DNA from 4 places in the Rahnella sp. BCC 1045 genome. Region 3 is predicted to be linked to each of the others. Evidence: predicted binding sites of a transcription regulator. Region 3 holds the regulator's gene; each other region holds the start of a gene.
What was found. Region 3 encodes CRP, which controls carbon source genes, mostly activating them, when cyclic AMP is high. Its sites were predicted from a motif close to ATGTGANNNNNNTCACAT; they were not measured.

Region 1: a site for CRP is predicted at 2,983-3,000, ahead of ompW (outer membrane protein OmpW). Genes of this name have one in related genera too.
Region 2: a site for CRP is predicted at 2,469-2,486, ahead of J1782_RS03825 (2-hydroxycarboxylate transporter family protein). Genes of this name have one in related genera too.
Region 4: a site for CRP is predicted at 2,182-2,199, ahead of gntK (gluconokinase). Genes of this name have one in related genera too.

What each region holds. Positions count from the first base shown of each region.
Region 1 covers NZ_JAFMOZ010000109.1:33,693-38,255, forward strand. Annotated here, with positions in the region: gene trpB (tryptophan synthase subunit beta) at 1-784, shown strand, start outside; gene trpA (tryptophan synthase subunit alpha) at 784-1,590, shown strand; gene J1782_RS06385 (BON domain-containing protein) at 1,815-2,129, shown strand; gene ompW (outer membrane protein OmpW) at 2,201-2,833, opposite strand; gene J1782_RS06395 (YkgJ family cysteine cluster protein) at 3,127-3,528, shown strand; gene J1782_RS06400 (YciC family protein) at 3,617-4,372, shown strand; gene J1782_RS06405 (septation protein A) at 4,472-4,563, shown strand, end outside.
Region 2 covers NZ_JAFMOZ010000096.1:27,598-32,160, forward strand. Annotated here, with positions in the region: gene mgrA (L-glyceraldehyde 3-phosphate reductase) at 1-238, shown strand, start outside; gene J1782_RS03820 (NlpC/P60 family protein) at 290-850, opposite strand; gene J1782_RS03825 (2-hydroxycarboxylate transporter family protein) at 1,042-2,397, opposite strand; gene J1782_RS03830 (sensor histidine kinase) at 2,717-4,369, shown strand; gene J1782_RS03835 (response regulator) at 4,362-4,563, shown strand, end outside.
Region 3 covers NZ_JAFMOZ010000138.1:54,357-58,919, forward strand. Annotated here, with positions in the region: gene J1782_RS19710 (MFS transporter) at 1-551, opposite strand, end outside; gene J1782_RS19715 (LysR substrate-binding domain-containing protein) at 756-1,667, shown strand; gene J1782_RS19720 (OsmC family protein) at 1,669-2,076, opposite strand; gene crp (cAMP-activated global transcriptional regulator CRP) at 2,439-3,071, shown strand; gene J1782_RS19730 (YccS/YhfK family putative transporter) at 3,133-4,563, shown strand, end outside.
Region 4 covers NZ_JAFMOZ010000122.1:36,597-41,159, forward strand. Annotated here, with positions in the region: gene edd (phosphogluconate dehydratase) at 1-158, opposite strand, end outside; gene gntU (gluconate transporter) at 174-1,511, opposite strand; gene gntK (gluconokinase) at 1,508-2,065, opposite strand; gene yahO (DUF1471 family periplasmic protein YahO) at 2,438-2,716, shown strand; gene J1782_RS10545 (FUSC family protein) at 2,781-4,563, opposite strand, start outside.

The DNA of each region.
Region 1 (4,563 bases), on a different contig from region 3:
AGACATTGAACGCCAGTCACCGAACGTGTTTCGTATGCGTCTGATGGGCGCTGAAGTGATCCCGGTTCACAGCGGCTCTTCCACGCTGAAAGATGCCTGTAACGAGGCACTGCGCGACTGGTCTGGCAGCTATGAAACCGCTCACTATATGCTGGGCACCGCGGCAGGTCCGCATCCTTATCCGACCATCGTGCGTGAATTCCAGCGCATGATTGGCGAAGAAACCAAAGCGCAGATGCAGGAACGCGAAGGCTGTCTGCCGGATGCGGTGATCGCCTGCGTCGGCGGTGGATCTAACGCCATCGGTATGTTTGCTGATTTCATCGATGACACCAGCGTGAAGCTGATTGGTGTTGAACCGGGTGGCCTGGGTATAGAAACCGGGCAACACGGCGCACCGCTCAAACATGGTCACGTCGGTATCTATTTCGGGATGAAAGCCCCGATGATGCAAACCTCAGAAGGCCAGATTGAAGAATCTTATTCGATTTCTGCCGGTCTGGATTTCCCGTCTGTCGGGCCGCAGCATGCTTTCCTGAACAGCATCGGCCGCGCGGAATATGTATCTATTACCGATGACGAAGCGCTGGACGCCTTTAAAGAATTGTCCCGCCATGAAGGGATTATTCCGGCACTGGAATCTTCACACGCGCTGGCTTACGCGCTGAAACTTATCAAGGAAACGCCAGAGAAAGAACAAATTCTGGTGGTGAATCTTTCTGGCCGCGGCGACAAAGATATTTTCACCGTACATGACATCCTGACTGCCCGGGGAGAAATTTAATGGAACGTTATCAGCAATTATTTAAGCGTCTGGAAAGCAAAAAAGAAGGTGCCTTTGTTCCCTTCGTGACGCTGGGTGATCCGGGCGTTGAGCTGTCCCTGTCCATCATCGATACGCTGATTGAAGCCGGTGCCGACGCGCTGGAGCTGGGCATTCCGTTCTCTGATCCGCTGGCAGACGGCCCGACGATTCAGAACGCCAACCTGCGCGCGTTTGCCGCCGGGGTGACGCCAACACAATGCTTCAATATGCTGGCGCGCATTCGCGAAAAACATCCGGATATCCCGATCGGCCTGCTGATGTACGCCAACCTGGTGTTCCATAACGGCATCGAAACTTTCTACCAGCGTTGCGCTGACGTGGGCGTGGACTCCGTGCTGGTCGCCGACGTGCCGTTTGAAGAATCGGCCCCGTTCCGCGCGGCGGCGCTGCGTCACGGCATCGCGCCGATCTTCATCTGCCCGCCGAATGCGTCAGACGATCTGCTGCGCGAGATTTCCTCTCATGGCCGCGGCTACACCTATTTGCTGTCACGCGCTGGTGTGACCGGGACGGAAAAACGCGCCCTGACGCCGCTGAATCATCTGGTGGATAAACTGCGTGAATATAACGCAGCGCCGCCTTTGCAAGGCTTCGGAATTTCTGAGCCTTCACAGGTGAAAGAAACGCTGGCCGCCGGTGCGGCGGGGGCTATTTCCGGTTCCGCGACGGTACGCATCATAGAGAATAATCAGCATCAGCCTTCAGAAATGCTGGCTCAGCTTTCCCGTTTCGTCAGTGAAATGAAAGCCGCCACCCGCACGTAATCGCGTGCGCTTCTGCAAACAGAACCTTATTCAATACCTGACTAAGGTTCTGTTTCTTTTAAATTCTTACGTTTTTTTTCTCCATTCGATTTGTATAAACCCCGCCAATAATCCAAACTAAAATCACTCGGCAAATCAATAACAATACGGGTGCTCGAAGTATTGTTTGCCTGAGTCTGAATCGGGTGACTTTTGGTTTTATAACAAAGCATGGAGAGTTATTTATGAAGCTATTCAAGACATTGTCTGCTTTCTGCATGGCCGCAGTGGTCGTCATGGCCGTGGCTGCCTGCGCACCGACAAAAAAATCTGAAGGCACGGGTGGTTACATCGATGACACCGTAGTCACCACGAAAGTCAAATCCGCCCTGCTGGCCGATAAGACCATCAAATCACGGGAAATCAGCGTTGAGACCTTCAAAGGCCGCGTTCAGTTGAGTGGTTTCGTGACGTCAACGGCAGATGCAAACCGTGCGGTAGAAGTCACGCGCGGCGTGGCGGGTGTACGCTCCATCGAGAACGATATGCGACTGAAATAATCAGAGATCTTTCTGATGAAATACGAAGAGGCGCCAAAGCGCCTCTTTTTTTTGCAACGTAACAGGCAATATCAGAAACGATAGCCGACGCCAAACATAAAGACCCATGGATCAATCCGGGTGTTGATGTTTTGCTGCTCGCCGCCTGCTTTGAATTTAACTTCTGTATCGATATCCATCCACCAGACCGACATGTTGATCAGCCAGTTATCATCGAGATTGTAATCCAGGCCCGCCTGCGTGGCCACGCCCCAGGAGTCTTTTACGCTCAGATCAGAAAGCCCGGCATCGCGCCCGGTCTGGTTGAAATTCGTATCGTAGAAGGTGGTGTAGTTGATACCCAAACCGAGGTACGGACGCAGTTTGTCGCGCTTATCCCCAAAGTAGTATTGCGCCATCAATGACGGCGGCAACTGTTTCACTTCAGCAATTGTTCCGGTGCTTTTCAGACCGATTTTATGCTGGAATGGCGTCGCGGCCAGCAGTTCCATCCCGATGTTGTCGGTAAACATATAGCCGAGCGTCAAACCCATCTGCGTGTTGTTATTGATGTTAAAAGAACCCAGCCCCAGGACGTTGTCTGAACCTTCGGTTGGACGAACGGTTGCTGTCCCTACACGAACAATCACATCCCCTGCTTCATGTGCGCTCGCGATTGCCGGAAATGCCGCTGCTGCCACTAATGCCCAATATGCTGCTTTCATTGTCCCTTCCCTTTGTATGGTTTATTTATTGGCCGCGCGAATGATACCTACTCTTTGGTACGGTTTGATCAAAGCGGGATCACATCTTTAAAACAATTTTTCATAAATTGCATCTTTCTCAATCCGATCTAAATCTCTAAAAACAAAGGAATTGATCTGCATCAAAAACGAGGGGATTTTGCTGTTTCATTAAAGCCCAAAAATTTCAGTTGCTAAAAAAAATGCCGCTGCGTAATTTGCCTGAACCCTGTTGGTTTTGGTTTGGTGCCGTAAGGAGTCGGTAGCTTCCCAAGATGAGCGAAATTAATAATCCTTGTATGACCTGTGGCGCGTGCTGCGCCTATTTCCGTGTTTCATTTTATTGGGCTGAATCTGAAGAAGCTGGCGGCGTTGTTCCGCAGGCACTGACAGAACAAGTCACGCCTTTTTTGAGCTGCATGAAAGGCACCAACAGCAAGTCGCCTCGCTGTGTGGCTCTGGAAGGGGAAGTGGGACAATCGGTTTCCTGTTCTGTTTACCTTAACCGCCCGACACCCTGCCGCGAGTTTGATCAGTCGGGGCTGAACGGTGTCGCCAATACGGCCTGCGATCGCGCACGTGCGCGTTACGGCCTGCCGCCGCTGGATGTGGATTTACCGATGATTGATGTCGGGTCTTTCACGCCAGAGCTGGCAGAGGTTCATCAGGCTGACTGACAGGAAGTCAGCGCAAAAGTATCGGCGGGGGCCTATTACAGGTTACAATCCCCGCCTTGTTATTTTTAGCTTGTGCCAAGGAGCGTCCATGTCTATCACGGCCAGTACATTGTACCGTGACAGTTATAATTTTTTGCGTAATCAGCTGAGTAGCGTTTTCGCGCTTTCCCTGCTGGCCGCATTAATTACCGTCATATTGAGCTGGATTTTAAGCCCGTCAGCCGATCAGCTTGATGCTATCGGGCAACTTATGAACAACATGGCGGGCATGAGCGTCGCCGATATGATGGGTTTCATTGAACAACAGGTCACGCCGGAACAACAAAGCGCCATTTTCCGCTACAGCATTGCGGCGCTGTTCTCGACGCTGGCCGGAAATGTGATTCTGGTTGGCGGGATCCTGACGCTGATCCAGCTGGTTTCACAGGGCGTGCGCGCCAGCATAACCCAGGTGGTGACCGCTTCTTTGCCGGTGTTGCCGCGCTTAATCCTTTTGCTGTTCGTCTTCAGCGTGATGTTCCGTCTCGGTCTGGCGCTGCTTTTCGTGCCTGCGTTTCTGATTGCCATTGCCTGGTCAATGTCGCCAATCATCGCCTGTAAAGAGCAGGTCGGGATGTTTAAAGCCATGCGTCTGAGCACCCGTCTGGCCTTCAGCCATGTGCGCCTGGTTGCGCCGGGTGTTTTGATGTGGATTCTGGCGCAGGTGGTTCTGATGCTTTTCGTCGGCGCGTTAAGTGCGTTGAATCCGATGATAAGCGCGGTGATTTTCGGCGCGCTCAGCAATGTCATCACGGCATTTATCCTGATTTATCTGTTCCGTCTTTACATGAAATTACATGTTTAATAGTGACATAACTTTTTCAGGGGCGCTCCGGCGCCCTTTTCTTTTGTCCGGTAAATGATTCCGGTATAGTCATCCCATACATAAAACATGGAATGAAGTATGAAGCAGCTCCTCGATTTTCTTCCCCTGATTGTCTTTTTTGTGGTTTATAAGCTTTACGACATTTTTGTCGCATCAGGCGCGTTGATCGC
Region 2 (4,563 bases), on a different contig from region 3:
GTTGCTTAATGAAATGGCGCAAAGGCGCGGGCAGACGATGGCGCAGATGGCGTTGAGCTGGTTACTGAAAGACGATCGCGTGACGTCCGTGCTGATTGGTGCCAGCCGTCCTGAACAGCTGGAAGAAAACGTCAGGGCGTTGGAAAACCTGCGCTTCACCACCGAAGAGCTGGCGGCGATTGATCAGCATGTCTCAGACGGTCAGTTAAATTTGTGGCAAACATCGTCAGATAAATAATCAGTAATTAAAGGGCGGAGAGTATTAATCCGCCTTTTTAATTTATAAGTGTTAACTCATTAATTCCAGACGTCGCGCTGTTTCATAATGGTTGACCCAATACTGATTATCCAGTGACGATATCGTCACCCCTTCAATTTTAGAAGCATGAATAAACTGATTATCGCCAATATAAACACCCACATGGCGATCGGCCTCTGTTGTTTTGAAAAAGACTAAATCACCGGGCTGAAGGTTATCTTTATTCACCTTTTTGCCATTTTTAATTTGCTCAAACGTTGTGCGTGGCAACGGATGATGCAGGGAGTCATTGAACAGATGCTGCATCAGCGCTGAGCAATCCACGCCTTTGTGGGTCGTGCCACCCAGATGGTACTGAGTGCCTTTCCAATGGGAATACTGAGATAATAATGCCGTTTTAATTTCATCAGGATTGCCATTATCTGCGGATAAAGGCGCTTCGTTATGTAATTTAAAAATTTCTTTATGGGAATAATTCTTTTTCCCGAGAGACGCGAATTCCTTTGGCAATTCGAAGGCAAAGGAATTAATGCTAAAGAATGAAGAGACTATCAATAATAAAAAATAAACCAGGGTTTTAATGCGAAACATACGAACGTTCTTTTTTCAAAAATAGATTTTATCCTTACCTGTAGACCAGCGAACGGGGCGGGTGACTCTTCGTTGAGTGCGCAAATAATAACCGATGAGCAAAAAATAACCACCCCAAAACGAGTCCAAAATGAGACTTTCTAATTTTTGCAGGTTTGCCCCCTTTAACGGAAAAAGGGGGCGGAAGGAACTCAGGAGAAGAACTTCGCCAGCACGAAAAGCCCGACGGAAACGTTGATCGCACCGCCGATACGGGTGGCAATTTGTGCGAAAGGCATCAGCGTCATGCGGTTGCCGGACGTCAGAATTGCCACGTCGCCGGTGCCGCCCTGCCCGCTCTGGCAACAGGAAACAATCGCCACATCAATGGGATGCATACCGATTTTTTTCCCGACGTAAAAACCGGTGCCGACCAGCGCCAGCACGGTGGTCACGATCACCAGCAGATTTTGCACGGTAAACGCGTTGATCAGTTCCTGCCAAGGCGTAATCGCCACGCCCACCGCGAACAGCACCGGATAAGTCACCGCGGTGCGGAAGAATTTATATACCGTCATCGAGCCGTGCTGAATGGTCGGTGACACGCCGTTCGCCAGTTTCACCAGCACTGCCGCAAATAACATACCGACCGGCGCGGGCAGGCCGATCCATTTCTGTCCGAGCATCCCGACCATGTACAGAAGGATCGCCAGCAGCGCGCCACAGGCCAGCGCATTCACGCCCGGATTTCCTTCGAATTCATCAGTCCCGCTGCCGAGTTCACCTTTCTTCGACGGCATCAGCTGACCTTCGCCGGTGAGATGCGGATAACGTTTCCCCAGCTGGTTCAGTACGCCCGCCAGCACAATCGCTGTCAGGCCGCCGAGCATAACGATCGGCAGAATACGCCCCAGCGCCACGCCCTGCTCCATATGCAGGATAGTCGCGTAGCCCATCGACAGCGGGATCGCGCCTTCACCCACGCCACCGGCCATGATAGGCAGGATCAGGAAGAAGAAGGTTTGCACCAGTGGTAAACCTAACGCGGTACCCATCGCCATTCCGGCGATCATCCCGACCACTTCCCCGCACAGCATCGGCACGAAGATCCGCATAAAGCCCTGGATCAGCACCTGGCGATTCATGCTCATGATGCTGCCGACAATAATGCAGCAGATGTAGAGATAGAGAATGTTGGTGGATTTATAGAATTTGACCGTGGAATCGACCACAACGTCCGGCAGCAGGCCGTAATGCACCATCGCGGACGGAATAAAGGTGGCGCAAATCGCCGCCGCGCCGAGTTTGCCGACCACCGGCAGCCGCTTTCCAAATTCGCCACAGGCAAAGCCGAAGAAGGCCAGCGTCGCGACCATCACAACGATATCGCTGGGCAGTTTGCCGTTCAGGCAATCCAGCAGGATCAGCACGCCCGCCAGCAGGAAAAACGGCAGCGGAATAATCCCTATCTTGTAGTTATCCAGAATGCGCCACCATTTTTGTCTGGCAGACAGGCCGGAAGCTTTTGTTTTGTTGACAGCGATGTAGGAATCGTCGGTTGTGCTCATGGCATTGCCTCTTTCTTGGTAATACTTTTCTTATTGATGATCTGAGCATATGAAAATGGCCGGTCAGGCGGATGTGAGGTTGTTCAAATTAAGGCCGCAGGGATAAAGGTTGTTATGGTGTTTATGGAGTTAATGCGTCCAAATTTATAAGGATTATCAGATAAGTAGTAAAACCCGCAATTAACCTTGCAATCACTGTGTGAATTACATTCTATTTATCTTCTTCGTTCACAACTTCGCTTATGTCAGATTACGGCAGCGTTTTCGCCGTGATAGGCTTATTCGATGTGTGTGTCAGGGCTGGCTTTTGGCGGAATGTATGAAATTAAGATTACCTTTTCAGGTAAAGCTCTTTTTATCTCTGGTGGTATTTTCCTGCCTGTTGCTGGCGCTGCTGGGCGCTATTTTATTTCATATTATTGACCGCCAGCTGCATCACGACCTGGGGCAACGCGCCAAAGTTCAGGCCAGCGAAATCGCGCTGATACCGGGGCTGGCGCAGAAAGTCGCCCGTCGCGATGTGCCGGGAATTGCCCGTCTTATCCAGCCGTTACGCGATAAGAGTGATGCGAGTTATATCGTGATTGGTGACGTCCGCGAGCGGCATCTTTATCACTCGGAATCCCCGGACAGAATAGATCTGCCGATGATTGGCGGCGATAACGCGGAGGTGCTGGCCGGGAAAACCATTATATCGGTGCGTCAGGGCGGCATCGGTGTTTCATTACGCAGCAAAGCGCCGATCCTCGACGAAAATAATCAGGTCATCGGCATTGTGTCGGTCGGCTATCTCACGTCTTACATCGACAATATTAACGGTCACCGTCTGGCGCAGGCCGGTTTATACGGTCTTCTTCTTTTATTACTGCTGTTTATTTTCTCGTGGATGTTTACCCGCAACGTCAAAAAACAGATGTTCTGGCTTGAACCCAAGGATATTGCGCTGCTGGTTCGCCAGCAAAAAGCGTTGCTGGAAGCGATGTATGAAGGCGTATTTGCGATTAATGCTGAGAAGCAGCTGATTTCCATTAACCGCGCCGCCCGGGAATTACTCGATATCCGTCAGCCGGAAAACGAGCTGATCGGCAAACCGCTGGAAGAAGTGCTCCATACGCCGCCCGCGTTCTTTACGCAAAGCGGTCTTCAGGACAATAGCAGCCGCCATGATCAGATAACGGTGCTCAACCAGCGTCAGGTAATCATGAACCGCGTGCCTATTGAGCTGGAGCCGGGCAAAGAAAGCGGCTGGGTGTTCAGTTTCCGCGATAAAAATGACATTAATACGCTGAGCAGCCAGCTGAGTCAGGTGAAACGCTACGCCGATAGCCTGCGCATCATGCGCCATGAACAGCTGAACTGGACGGCGACGCTGGCCGGTTTGCTGCAAATGCAGCGTTACGATGATGCGATGCACTATATTCAGGCACAGTCAGAAGGTGCGCAGGCGGTGCTGGATTTCGTGTCGGCACGCTTCACGTCGCCTGCCCTTTGCGGGCTGCTGTTGGGAAAATTCGTCAGTGCGCGCGAGAAAGGCGTGGAGCTGGTGTTTGACCCGGCCTGCCAGTTAATCCGTATTCCGCCGGTCATCGGCGAAACCGAGCTGATGTCGGTGATCGGCAATCTGCTTGATAACGCCGTGGACGCCACGCTGAAAGCCGGCGCACCGATTTCGCCGGTAGAATTGTATATTTCAGACAGGAACCGCGAGCTGCTGATTGAGGTGGCCGATCGCGGTGGCGGCGTCGATGACGCCCTGAAGCCGAATCTGTTTGAACAAGGCGTCACCTCGAAGCCTTCCGGCGGCGATGAGATGACCGGCGCGGAACACGGCATCGGGCTTTATCTGGTGGCCGGTTACGTCCGTCAGGCGGGCGGCAGCATCGAAATCTCAGACAATGCGCCTCAGGGTACGATATTTTCAGTGTTTATCCCGTATCCGTCAGAGAGGTCAACAGGACAGCAACATGAATAACAGCAGCGCACTCGATGTCGTGATTGTGGAAGACGAGCCGCATCTGGCCGGTCTGCACCGTGATTTTATCGAGCAAAACTTTAACCTGCGCGTGGTCGGGATTGCCGCCACGCTGGAACAGGCCCGTTCGTTATTGCGGCAGCATCAGCCGAGGCTGGTGCTGCTGGATAATTACCTGCCAGACGGCCAGGGCG
Region 3 (4,563 bases):
TTCGGCACAAAAATGATAATCGCAACGGCAATCGCAAACGCCAGAAGGCCGAGAATAGAGAATGATCCGCGCCAGCCGAGCGTATCGAGTGCGTACACCGCAATCAGCGGCCCGGCTGTCATCGCCAGACCGGCGGATGACAGCAATACGGACTGCGCGAAAGTGCGCTGCCCGACATCAAAATTCGAGACCACCGCTTTGGCGCAGGAACACGGATAACCGGAATGTCCGACGCCGGAGAGAAAGCGAAACGTCACCAGCAAACCGAGGCCGAATCCCAGCAAACCGAAGCAGAGCGCGAACCCGCCGAGCAAAAACAGCGAGATACCAAGTACTTTTTTGTAGCCGAAGCGGTCATTCAGCCAGCCAGCGGGGATCTGAAACAGCGAATAGGCCAGGAAGAAAATGCCGGTGATGTAACCCAGCTGCTCTGGTTGCAGGTTAAATTCGCGCTCAATCGGCAGCAGCGCGAACCCCATCACCGTTTTGTCGATATAAACCACCGCATAACCGACGAACAGCAGGAAGATCATCAGGGAACGACTTTTCATAGCGGATATCCCTTTTTGTTATCACCGCGTCAGAAGTTCTCACTGTCGGGCGAAAAGTAAAATGCGACATGCATCACGTAATCAACTGAATAACAACGCATTATTTATTCCAAATCTGAAGCTATCAGCTTTACAGGTTTGCCATAAGATGCAATTTTTGGGCGGGTGATGCTTTTTACTGATAGGGCTTTCAAGCGAGGCGACATGCGTTATTTACCGAAATTGCAGCAACTCAAGGTTTTCCAGCAGGTTATCCGCAGCGGCAGTATTCGCGGCGCGGCGCGGGCGATGAATCAGTCGCAGCCCGCGGTCAGCAGAACCTTGCGGGAACTGGAACAAACGCTTGAAACTCAGCTTATCGTGCGCGGCAATCAGGGCATGGCGCTGACGGAAACCGGCCGTGCCTTTGCGCAGCGCATGCAGTTTATTCTCGAAGAACTTGAACGTGCGGCGGATGAGATCCGGCAGATTAATCAGTATTCGCAGGGTTCGGTGGCTATCGGGTTTTCATCACTGCTGGCGCTGACGGTATTTCCGGCCCTCAGTGAAGCGTTCAAAACGCAATTTCCCCAGTCCAAACTGCTGATTAAAGAAGGCCAGCTTTCGACGCTGTTACCGGCGCTGCGTGAAGGGAAACTCGATTTTGCTGTCGGGACCGCCGGGCCGGGTTTTCCGCTGGAGGATTTGGTGCGTGAGCCGCTGTTTAGCGCCCCTTTTGGCGTGATTGCGCGGCAAGGGCATCCGCTGGCAGATGCCACCACGCTCGACGAATTGCAGTGCGCGCGCTGGGTGTTGCCGGAAACGGATATGGGTTACTACCAGCAGATTCAGCTTTCGATGAACGGCTTTAACGCACCAGCCGGGGAAACGCCGGTAAGAACGGATTCGGTAGTGTGCGGGCTGAATATGGTGTTGCAGTCGGATTATCTGACGATTGTGGCGAAGGCCATGCGCGCGCCGTTCGGCTTACAGGACAGGCTTTGCCTGCTCAATATCGATACGCTGCCGGAAGCTGAATATTGCGTGCTCTATTCGCAGAAATCGCCGCTGACGTTTGCCGCGCGGCGATTTCTGGATTTACTGCGAAGTCAGTGCCAGTCGTATCACTGGTCGTGACTTATTCGGCGTTCACTACTTCAAAACTGTGGGTGATTGTCGCGGCTTTGCCCAGCATCAGGGAAACGGAGCAATATTTTTCCGCAGACAGGCTGACTGCGCGTTCCACAATTTTATCCGTCAGGTCTTTGCCGGTGACGATGAAATGCAGGTTGATGTGCGTGAACAGACGCGGTGCTTCTTCGCGGCGCTGAGACGTCAGTTTCACTTCGCAGTCACGCACGTCGTTGCGGCCTTTTTGCAAAATAGATACCACATCAATCGCGCTGCAACCGCCCGCCGACATCAGCAACATTTCCATCGGGCTCGGGGCTTTGTCGCCCGCATTACCATCCATTGTGATCTGATGCCCCGACGCTGACTCACCTAAAAACGTCAGCCCTTCTACCCATTTTACGCGTGCGTGCATGTGCTCTTCTCCCGGTGGATAAATTCGTCAAATTTTCCCCTCAGACTACCCTTTCACCCAAAAACTGGCAACGTAACCCGATCGCCATCATGCTGAAGCGAGACAACAGAAGACAGCATTGCAAACCTGTGTTACAAACAAAGCCGAAACATACTTTCCAGTAAATTGCGGTGACGGTTTTTGCGGTTTAAGAACAGAACCCACGGTGTTAACAGCAATAATCAGGCTGTTTCACTCCGACATCCGCTTGCAGCATTTCTGGGGAGTTATATGCTGAAAGGGCGCTTTTTAAAGTAAGTGCCGTACAGGGAACTCTGAGCCCTGTGATTTTGGGCAGCGATAACAACAGAGGATAATAGCAAATGGTTCTCGGCAAGCCACAAACAGACCCGACTCTCGAATGGTTCCTGTCTCACTGTCATATACATAAGTATCCTTCTAAAAGTACGCTGATTCACCAAGGTGAAAAAGCCGAAACGCTGTACTACATCGTGAAAGGGTCGGTTGCCGTCCTGATTAAAGATGAAGAAGGCAAAGAAATGATACTGTCATACCTTAACCAAGGTGACTTCATCGGCGAGCTGGGACTCTTCGAAGAAGGGCAGGAACGCAGTGCCTGGGTGCGTGCTAAAACTGCCTGCGAAGTGGCTGAAATTTCTTATAAAAAATTCCGCCAGCTGATTCAGGTAAACCCGGATATTCTGATGCGTCTTTCCGCGCAGATGGCAAACCGTCTGCAAGTGACGTCAGAGAAAGTCGGCAACCTTGCCTTCCTCGACGTAACAGGCCGTATCGCGCAAACTTTGCTTAATCTGGCTAAACAGCCTGATGCAATGACCCATCCGGACGGGATGCAAATCAAGATAACCCGTCAGGAAATCGGCCAAATCGTCGGTTGTTCACGTGAAACAGTCGGACGTATTCTCAAAATGCTGGAAGATCAAAGCCTGATCTCCGCACACGGTAAAACGATTGTCGTTTACGGCACACGTTAATCCCTCAGAAATTGGCGCGACAGCTAACTGTCGCGCCTTTTTTATGGGCTAAGCTTTACGCATGACGCTATGGCGAAGACTGTTCTATCATCCCGAAGTTAACTACGCGCTGCGCCAGACGCTGGTGTTGTGCCTGCCTGTTGGCATTTGCTGGCTTTTTGGCAATCTGCAAATGGGTCTGCTGTTTTCCCTGTGCCCGGCCTGCTGCAATGTCGCGGGTCTGGATACGCCACACAAACGCTTTTTCAAACGTCTGATGGTCGGCGGCACGCTTTTTGCCCTGAGCAGCATTCTGCTGCAAGTGATGCTGGAAAGCTGGCACATTCCCCTGCCGCTCATCATGTTCTCGCTGGCGTTACTGCTGGGCGTGACCGGTGAAATCAGCCCGCTGCATGCGCGTCTGTTGCCCGGTGCGCTGGTGGCGACCATCTTCACGCTGAGCATGGTGGGTCTGCGCCCGATGTGGCAAGCTCCGGCGCTGTTCGCCGCAGGCACCGCCTGGTACGGTATCTTTAACTGGGCGTGGTTTCGTATTTCAAAAGAACAACCGATGCGCGAAACCCTCAGCCAGCTCTATCTGCAACTGGCAGATTACTTCGAGGCGAAATACAGCCTGCTGACGCAACACACCGATCCTGAAACCGCGCTACCGCCACTGCTGGCGCGTCAGCAACAGGTTATCGATCTGATTGCCCTGCTTTATCAGCAACTGCACATGCTGCCGCAACACGGACATCATCATCACCATAAGCGACTGTTCCAGCGTTTTCAGGTCGCACTCGATTTGCAGGAACACATCACGGTGAGCCTGCATCAGCCGGAAGAAGTGCAAAAGCTGGTGGAAGAAAGCCACGCCGAAGCGGTTATACGACGTAATGCGCAGGTGATCTCCGCCCGTCTGCGGGTCATCGCTGATGACATTCTTTATCACCGTTTATCCGGGCGATTTACGATGGCCAACGAACTGGCCGCGCTGGAGAAAATAGCCGCGCGCAATCCGGAGAATCCGGTCGGTCAATTTTGCTATTACCATTTCAGCCGCATTGCGCGTTTATTGCGGACACAACGTCCGCTGTACCGACGCGATCTGATGAACACTCAGCCCCGCTTACCTTTCTGGCCGGCGTTGAAAAGTTATCTTTCCTTTAAATCGGTCGCGCTGCGCAATGCTGCCCGGCTTGGCATCATCCTGGCGATTGGCAGCAGCCTTGGTCTGTTTTTCAATCTGCCCAAGCCCTACTGGATTTTGCTGACCATCATGCTGGTCAGCCAGAACGGCTATAACGCCACGCGCGTACGTATCCAGCACCGTGCGCTGGGGACGCTGGCCGGATTACTGATTGCATCCGGATTGCTGAAGCTGGAATTACCCGAAAGCACCACGTTGCTCTGCATGCTGCTGATTACTTTGTTGTCCTACACGGTTTTACGCAAAAACTACGGGCTGGCAATGGTAGGTATGACAGTGACAGCCGTGTATACCCTGCAACTG
Region 4 (4,563 bases), on a different contig from region 3:
CAGGCCGCAAAACCGTGCGCCAGATTGCCGCAGGCCAGCTGCGCACGGTGAACCGTTTTCGAACGGGCAGATTCCATACGCGCCAGATAGGCTTCGCGGGTCGGGGCGGAGCGTTCAATGATCCGCTGCGTGACGCGCGAGACTGTTTCGTTAATCATTTCGTTCTCCTTTACTTAAAGCATCGTGAAAGCAATCATGCCGATGATCCCGCCGGTGGTGCCCAGCAGGGTTTCCATCACGGTCCAGGTTTTCAGCGTTTGCAGTTCACTGGCACCGGTAAATTTACCGAACAGCCAGAAACCGGCGTCGTTCACGTGGCTCAGCACGATGGAACCGCCGGTGATACAGATGGCCAGCGCCGCAAGTTGCCCGCCGTTCAGCCCGAGCTGATGCGTCACCGGCAGAACCAGGCCGACGGTGGTCAGGCAGGCGACGGTCGCCGACCCCTGAATCACGCGCACCACGGCGGCCAGCGCAAAACAGGCCACGGCGATAGGCAAACCGGTGCCTATCATGGCGTCACCGATGGCCGGGCCGACGCCGGAATCCACCAGAATTTGTTTGAACACGCCGCCCGCACCGGTCATCAGCAGGATGATCCCGGCCGGTTGTACGGCAGCAGAACAGATGGCCAGAGTTTGTTCGTTGGTCATGCCGCGCGGTTTAGCCAGACCGTAAATCACAATCAGGCAGGCAATCAGAATGGCGGTGAAGGGATGGCCTATAAATTCCAGCCATTGCTGCAAATGAGAACCCTGAGTGACGAAACGCGCGCCGATGGTTTTCATCCCCACCAGCACCAGCGGGCATAAGATGAGTGCCAGACTGAAACCGAAAGACGGCAGATTGTCTTTGTTCAGCGTCGGCGCATTTTCTTCCACCGGCATTGGCCAGTTCACATAGCGGCTGATGAAATTGCCGTACAGCGGCCCGGCGATCAGCATGCCGGCAATGGCGGCGACCAGACCGATGGCAATCATCCAGCCAAAATCCGCGTTAAGTTGTGACGCGAGAAGCATCGGCACCGGCCCCGGAAGCAGGAAACAGGCGGCTGCGGCAACACCGGCAAACAACGGGATCGCCAGCCTGACAATGTTGCCGTCAGTTCGGCGCGCAACGGCAAACACAATGCCGATCAGCAGAACAATGGCGACGTCGAAAAACAGCGGCAACGCGCACACCAGCCCGGCAATCCCGAGGGCGTAATTGGCTTTGTTTTTGCCGAAACGATTCAGTAAATGGGCCGCAATTTGATCGAGCGCGCCGACTTCATGCAGGATCTTGCCAAACATCGCGCCCAGCGCCACTACGATCGCCAGAAAACCGAGCGTGCTGCCCATGCCTTTTTGCATGGTGTCGGCAATAGTATCAATGGGCATACCGGAGAAAATCCCGGCGGCGATTGATACCAGCATCAGCGCCACAAAGGCGTGCATGCGGACTTTCATGACCAGGAACAGAAGCAGTAAAACCGACCCGACCGCTGTCCCGACTAAAGTAACTGTATTCACGCGCAGTGCTCCTGTTGCTGGAAACTTTGAATATGTTGCAGGGTTTCTGCGATGACATCGTCAAGCGGCTGGTTGATATTGATGGTGATGACATCGCTCTCTTCACCCCCTGGCTGCTCCAGCGCGGCGAACTGAGAAATCAGCATTTGTGACTTAAAGAAATGGCCTTTTCGCGCTGCCATGCGTTCCTCGATCACCGGAAAATCGCCTTGCAGATAGATAAATGACAGATTGCCGTTGCCTGCCCGCAAGCGGTCGCGGTAGCGTTTCTTAAGCGCGGAACAGACGATGATCGACACGTTATTGGTCCGCTGCATCGCGAACGCCGCGTCGTTGAGTGCGGCCAGCCACGGCGCGCGGTCGTCATCGTTTAACGCCTCGCCTGCGGCCATTTTGGAAATATTGCTGCGCGGGTGCAGAAAATCGCCGTCAAGAAAACCGGCGGATAACTGGTGTGAAACGGCGTTGGCGACGGCGGATTTTCCGCTGCCGGATACGCCCATGAAAATATAAATACGATTGTTATTCTGATTGTTGTTCTGGTTCTGGCTCACGGTTCAGCTCCTGGCACGGGATCTTAAATAAAAATGTTACCGGTAACATGTTATCGGTAACATTATCAGAGGGATTTTCGCGTCTGACAATCGGTGGCGGCGGGTGAAAACCATAAATGTGATCAGGTTCAAAGTTAATTATTAGCGATGAAACATTTTAGATGGGGTTATTAACAGGTGAATAACACAGTCTCGGGTTCAGCAAAGAATAGTGATTCCGCCTTGTAATAATCACGTTCCTTGTCTATTACTTAAATCACGTAATAAACCGCTGTTTTTGCAGCGGCTTATTACTTAACAGGGTAATTAAAAAACAGGCGTATCACGATGTTCTTCCGCCGGATTTCCGGTACTCATACTTCTGAGGCAAAAATGAAAATATCTCACGCGTTGCTGGCTGTGGCGTTAACCGGTGGTCTTTCCTTTAGCGCATTTTCTGCTCAGCTATTGAAGAAAGCAGATTTTGAAAAAGTCGCCTCGCAATATACCAAAGTCGGTTCGGTCACTACGTCGAATAAAACTTCGCAGTCAGGCGCAATTGAAGACCTGTCTAAAAAAGCCGATAAAAAAGGCGGTGACGTCTTTGTATTAACGTCCGGCAATACCAACAATAAAATCCACGGCACTGCTGACGTGTATAAGAAAAAATAAGTAATATGATCGTGAAAAAACCACGTCAAGGCGTGGTTTTTTTATACAGAAATGAAGAGAAATTTCAGGCAGCAAGCCCTTCCGGCCAGCGTTCCGTCGGGTACAGCGCCATACGGATATTGAACAGATGGAACAGCGGTTTAAATAGCGTCATGTCCGAACGGCACAGCGCTTCGAGGTTTAACAAAACGCGGTTTAATTCCTCAAGCAGGGATTGCGGCGGCGCGATATAAATATTTTTCAGCCGCATTTTGATGTACTGATTAATTTCAAACATCAGCGCGTCCGTTTCCAGCGTATGACTTTTTAAAATAGCCTGATGGCGGGCATAAAAATCATAGCAATTCACGCCCAGCCAGATTTCCGTAATCAAATTTCCGCCCAGCGCGACATTCGGCACCGGATCAACTTTATTACGCGGCAAAATAATATTCACCTTATCGAGCATACTCGCGACGTACTGCTGACGCCCGCGCAGTGACGACGCGTTAATTTTGATCGCATTGGTAAACTGCAATAACTCTTTAATGCCTTTGCGCAATGCGCGTTTTGCCGTCCATGAAGGCCGTTTATTGCGGATAAGTGCCGTGGTCAGCAATGCAATCACAATCCCCACCAGCGTGGAAATCGCTGCGTTAACGATCACCAGCAGGTCAGGTTTGAAATCATGGCTCATGCCGATAAAACCGGGGATCTGCGTGGCAATAATCAGGCCGATAAAGTTGGTGGAAGGATTGGCAATCACCAGTCCGAGCGCCAGCAGACCCGGCGCGAGGCAGATAATCAGTGATTCAAACGTCACTGTCAGCGGAATAAACACGGCGGCATAAACAATGCTGATCAGAATCGCAATCAGCACGCCTTTGAGAAAGACGTGGATCGAGGCAATCGGGCTGTCGAGCGAGGCGAAGAACGAACAGATAACCGCCGCCATCATCGGCGCGGAAGCCCCGTCACGCCAGCCGGTGCCGATCCAGAACAGACAACCGACCATGGTGGCGGCAAAGGCGCTGAAGGCCGATAACAGGATCATCCCTTCATCTTTATGCTTTCTGATGAGCCTGAGTTTGCTGCGTTTTTTCTCTTTGCTGAACTGGCTGACGCGTTCGGTCACGCCAAAGTATGATTCCGCAATGTGAATGAAATTCTGCAAACGCTCCAGCAAACCGATAAACAACAGCCCTTCTTCCGGCGTCATTTCGCCCCGCTCGTAGCACGTTTTAATTCTTTCCTGCGACGCGCGGATATCGTCCTGAATCGCCTTCGCATTGCCGCTTTGCTCCGGGCTGTTCAGCCACAGCAAAAACTGGCTGAAGGTCGCGGAGACAAAATCCGGGAACGCAATGCCCTGCTCGCCCAGCAGGCTCAGACGTTTTTCAATCGCCGTCAGGGTCGGGATCAGATACGACAAATGCTGATACTGCGCGGTCACCAGGCGAATTAACCGGCGCGCGGAATCGCCCTCAAACACGCAATGCGTAATCAGCGTTTCCACGCTGATGGGGTAGTTCGCCATCTGCACCAGAATGTGTTCGCGCTCAGGCGACGTCTCTTTGGGCGTAACGGTCAGCAACTCAGAACAGAGTTTTTTAGCACTGTCGTACCAGTTACTGACGCTGCTCTCCAGAAGATTGCGCATACGCACCGGGAACACCAGCATGTGGATCAGCGAACTACAGACAATCGCCACGGTGATCTCTTCGACGCGCGAAATCACCGTGTAAGTGATGGAAAGCGGCGTATCGACGTCGGCAAATCCCATGATCGCCGCGCTGTATCCGGCCAGCATAAAAATGTACCCCTTCGGCGTGCGGTCGTGCAGCGAAAGATACAGGCAGAAAGCCACC